DNA from 2 places in the Cellvibrio sp. KY-YJ-3 genome. Region 1 is predicted to be linked to the other one. Evidence: predicted binding sites of a transcription regulator. Region 1 holds the regulator's gene; the other holds the start of a gene.

What was found. The regulator FliA, encoded in region 1, starts transcription of late flagellar genes. The targets are predictions, from matches to a motif close to TAAAGTTATNNNNNNNNCGGCCGATANCC.
Region 2: the regulator FliA is predicted to act here: its motif matches at 896-924, upstream of fliD (flagellar filament capping protein FliD).

What each region holds. Positions count from the first base shown of each region.
Region 1 is NZ_CP031727.1:2,961,972-2,964,383, reverse strand. It holds gene cheY (chemotaxis response regulator CheY) at 27-410, opposite strand; gene D0B88_RS12495 (RNA polymerase sigma factor FliA) at 608-1,351, opposite strand; gene D0B88_RS12490 (MinD/ParA family protein) at 1,476-2,300, opposite strand.
Region 2 is NZ_CP031727.1:3,073,891-3,076,302, forward strand. It holds gene D0B88_RS12975 (CHASE domain-containing protein) at 1-810, shown strand, start outside; gene fliD (flagellar filament capping protein FliD) at 961-2,412, shown strand, end outside.

The DNA of each region.
Region 1 (2,412 bases):
CTTATTTATTATTTAATCGACGGTGATTAACCGACCCGATCAAAGATCTTTTCAATTTTTTCCTTCAGCGCCTGCGCTGTAAATGGCTTAACGACATAGCCGTTTACGCCAGCTTGAGCCGCCTCAATAATCTGATCGCGCTTAGCTTCTGCGGTCACCATTAATACTGGCAAGGTGCGCAACTTTTCGTCTGCACGTACCGCTTTGAGCAGATCGATACCGGTCATGCCCGGCATATTCCAGTCAGTGACCAGGAACTGGAAATCGCCATTTTTGAGCATCGGCAATGCCGTTACGCCATCGTCTGCTTCGTGGGTATTGGAAAACCCCAAATCCCGCAGCAAGTTTTTGATGATCCGCCGCATTGTTGAAAAGTCATCAACAATCAGGATTTTCATGTTCTTATCCAACGCAACCTCCAATTACCCAGAAGGGAATTTTATTAATTCATAGTCTAGTAGGAGTTAAAGCTTCGGCCAGTGGCGGCGCGTAAATCTTCAACTTTTACTGCAAATCATAGCGCAAATTGTTGTATTTACAGACTAATTTGCGATTCTGCTGGCAACGGCGAGCAAACCACACTGCCCTTGGTTGTTTTTCACCCAGTTTACGCGGGCTGCCAACCACCAAGGCGGTGGCGCAAACGCGCGGCTGCCTGGCTGTGAATCTGACTAACCCGGGATTCACTAACACCAAGCACCAAGCCAATTTCTTTGAGATTTAATTCCTGATCGTAATAGAGGGCGAGCACCATGCGCTCACGTTCGGGAAGCAAGGCAATCGCCTCGGCCAAGGCTTTTTTTAACCCATCCCGCTGAACCCCTTCAAACGGGCTAACAAAAGCACTGCTGTGTTCGGACGCGTCGATATTGCTGTCTTCTTCACCGAAGGTTTCTTCGTAACTGAATAACCGGCTACCGTTGGAGTCTTGCAGCATTTCAAAATATTCTTCCAGCGATACCTCTAGTTCAGCAGCGACCTCGGCGTCGGTCGCATCGCGCCCGGTACGCGCCTCGACGGCGGCAACGGCACGCGCAACACGGCGCGCATTGCGGTGCACTGAGCGGGGCACCCAATCGCCACGACGCATTTCATCAACAATTGCTCCGCGAATGCGAATACCGGCATAGGTTTCAAAACTGGCACCGCGGGATGCATCGTATTTTTGTGATGCTTCGATCAAGCCAATCATGCCCGCTTGAATCAGATCATCTACCTGCACGGACGCAGGCATACGCATCATCATGTGGTAAGCGATGCGCTTTACCAGCGGAGCAAAGTCTTCAACATTGATTTGCGCATCGAGCAAGGTCTTTTTATCGTACATGGCTAAACCATTGACTGCGGCCATCGAACACCTTTTGTTTAGCAAAAACTGCCGTGATTATTGGCAACCCTGCCTCACTTTCTCGTGAGTAGCGATTCATAACGCTAGTCACACACCAATGTCTATGCAACTGCGTATGCGGATATTGCTAACGCGCATTCGCGGCCTGCAACAAGCGCTCGACAAAAAACTCCAGGCGCCCGGTGGGAGAATATGGCAGCGGCCATTTATCGACTGCTTGGGCCAACGCACGTATTGCCACTGCCGCCTTGGAGCCAGGGGCAAACTCCAACAAGGCTTTTTGTTTTTGCACGGCTTTACGCACATTTTCGTCAAAGGGAATTTGGCCTACAAACTGGAGTGTGACATCCAGAAAGCGCTCACAAACGGTATTGAGTTTGTTGAACATATTCATGCCTTCCTGTTGGGTGCGCGTCATATTGGCGACCACACGGAAGCGCTGCATTCCATATTCTTTGTTTAATAATTTGATAAGGGCGTAGGAATCGGTGATGGAAGAAGGTTCATCGCACACGACAATAATGACTTCGTTGGCGGCGCGCACAAAACTAACCACGGTATCCGAGATACCCGCGGCCGTGTCTATCACCAAAATATCCACTTGATCGGAAAGTTCATTGAAGGCATTGATAAGCCCCACATGCTCGGCGCTGCTCAACTCCGCCATACGCTGTACACCCGAGGATGCTGGAACAATTTTTACACCGGCGGGGCCAGTGACCAACACATCGCTGAGCGAATGAGTGCCGGCGAGAACATCCGCAAGGGTATGGGTGGCGCGAATGCCGAGCAATACATCCACATTGGCGAGGCCTAAATCAGCATCGAGCAGTACAACTCGACGGCGCAATTCAGCCAGGGCAATACTCAGGTTGACGGAAATATTGCTCTTACCTACTCCGCCTTTACCGCCGGACACAGCGATAACTTGTACTGGTCGCACTTGGCTCATCTACACGTAACTCCAAACATATTCTTCTTAAGTGTGCCGGGGTTGGCGCCAGAAAACTGGCGGTACGGTTTGTTGGCACTCTAATGGTGAACTGAGTATAGATAGGGATTGG
Region 2 (2,412 bases), 110 kb from region 1:
AGTGACGGAGTGAGTCTGAATGTTGAACTCAGTATTAGCCCGGTGGATATTAAAGAGCGATTATTTTTTACTTTTATCATTCACGATGTCACCGAGCGTAAAAAGGTTGAACAACTTAAAGCAGAATTTATCTCCACCGTCAGCCATGAATTGCGCACTCCATTAACGTCTATCAAAGGTGCATTGAGCGTGGCGCTGAATGGTGGTGTTGGTGTTTTGGATGAAAAGCTGGCACAGCTCTTGTCTATTGCGGCAACCAATGCGGATCGCCTGTCGCGTTTGGTTAATGACATTCTGGATATCGATAAACTGGAATTTGGTAGTGCCAATTTAACCATTGATGTGCATGAGGTGTATCCACTCTTAAAGCAGGCTGTGGAGCAACATCTTGCTTATGCGGAGCGTTACGCTGTGCATTTGCAGCTCGATCTGCCCGATGAATCCTTAATAGGGCTCAAAGCAAAATTAGATGGTGATCGTTTTTTGCAGGTCATGTCCAACCTGATTTCCAATGCGATCAAATTTTCTTATCAGCATAATCCTGTGCAGATCCGCATGACCAAAGAAGCGCATCGCATTCACATTGAGGTAATTGATAAGGGGCAGGGAATACCTGCGTCTTTCCATCAGCGTGTATTTACCCGTTTTGCCCAGGTGGATTCATCGGATACCCGTAAGCGGGATGGCTCAGGCCTTGGGTTGAGTATTACCAAGGCGTTGGTTGATCGTATGGGTGGTACAATTGACTATGTGTCCGAGGTAGGAAAAGGCACTACTTTTTATATCACTTTGCCCATTTATAACGATTGATTTAATGGGCCTATTGTTCGTGCTGGCCTGTTTTATGCTTTGTTATTAAAAATCAGGTTTTTTGATAAATAGCGGCAAAACCGGCTAAAGTTTACCCATTCATTGCCGCTAACCTATGCGAAGCGGTAATTTTTTGGTGTGGAGGTATCTATGGTGACCAGTACATCCAGTACGACAAACAACAACGGATCAATAGGTTCTAGCATTGTCAGTGCGTTAGGGTCTGGCTCTGGTATCGATAGTAATAAGCTTGCTGACCAGCTTACCGAAGCGAACAAGATGGTTCAGGCACAGCGCTTGACCAGTCAAAAGACACTTCTGCAAACACAAATTTCAGATTATGGCCTGTTGCGCAGCTCGCTTGCGAAGCTGGAAACCGCTGCCGCCGCGCTTGGTAGCGCCGATACATTTAATGCCAAAGCCCTGTCCGTTCCAGATACCAGTTTGATTGGCATTACCAAGCTGGATTCAAAGGCTGTGGCGGGTAGCTATCAGTTAAAAGTCGAGCAAGTTGCTCAGGCTCAATCCCTCAGCTCTGCCAGTTTTGCGGCTATGACGAGTCCGGTTGGCAAAGGCACTTTGACCATTCGTTTGGGGGATTGGAATGCAGGAAACACCGCATTCACCGTGGATTCCACCAAAACCGGTGGAACCATCACCATTGATGATTCCAATAACTCGCTGACTGGTCTGCGTGATGCGATCAACGCTGCCGATATTGGTGTATCGGCAAGTATTGTTAGTGATGGCGGTTCTTACAGGCTGTTGATGACTGCCAGTACTGGTGCTAAAAACGAAATCGAAGTTGTTGCAACAGAAGATCCGGCTGCCGTTGGGCTTGCCGCATTTAACTTTAACGAGACCACTAAAAACCTGACTCAGCAACAAGAGGGGCTGGATGCACAAATTCGTGTAAATGGGTTATTGGTAAGCCGCGAATCCAACCAGGTGAAAGATGTCATCGATGGTTTGGAGTTTGATTTGTTCACCAGCTCAGCCACTGAAACCATTAGTTTGGTCATCTCTGAAGACAAATCGGTCGCCGAACAAACCATCCGTGATTTTGTTCAGGCATACAATACCTTCAAGGCTGAAGTTGATGTACTTGTCGGTTTTGATGCTGAATTGGATGATTTTGGCAGTTTAAAAAGTGATCCTCTCGCTAAAAATTTGATGCAAAGTATCCGCAATGTATTAACGAATGCGGTTCCTGGAATCGGTGAGGGGTTCAGTACACTGTCAAATTTAGGTATTCGTACCGAACTGGATGGCACTCTCAAAATATATGAAGACGACAGCACCGGGTTCCGCGCGGCCATAGACGATAACTTTGAGTTTGTGCGCGACTTATTTGTGCCTAAAGCTTCTTCGTCGGTTTCAAATATCGATGTCACTAAATTCTCGGCAAGAAGCCAGCCGGGTTCTTATGAGGTAGTGATTACCCAACAACCATCAAAGGGTACCTTAACTACAACTGATCCCGTTGATCTGGTTGGCATTGGTAGCGGCACTAAAGACTACAGTTTTACTTTTCAATTAAATGGTATTACGTCCAACGCCATTAGTTTGCCGGCGGGTAAGCAATATGGATCGGGCGCTGAA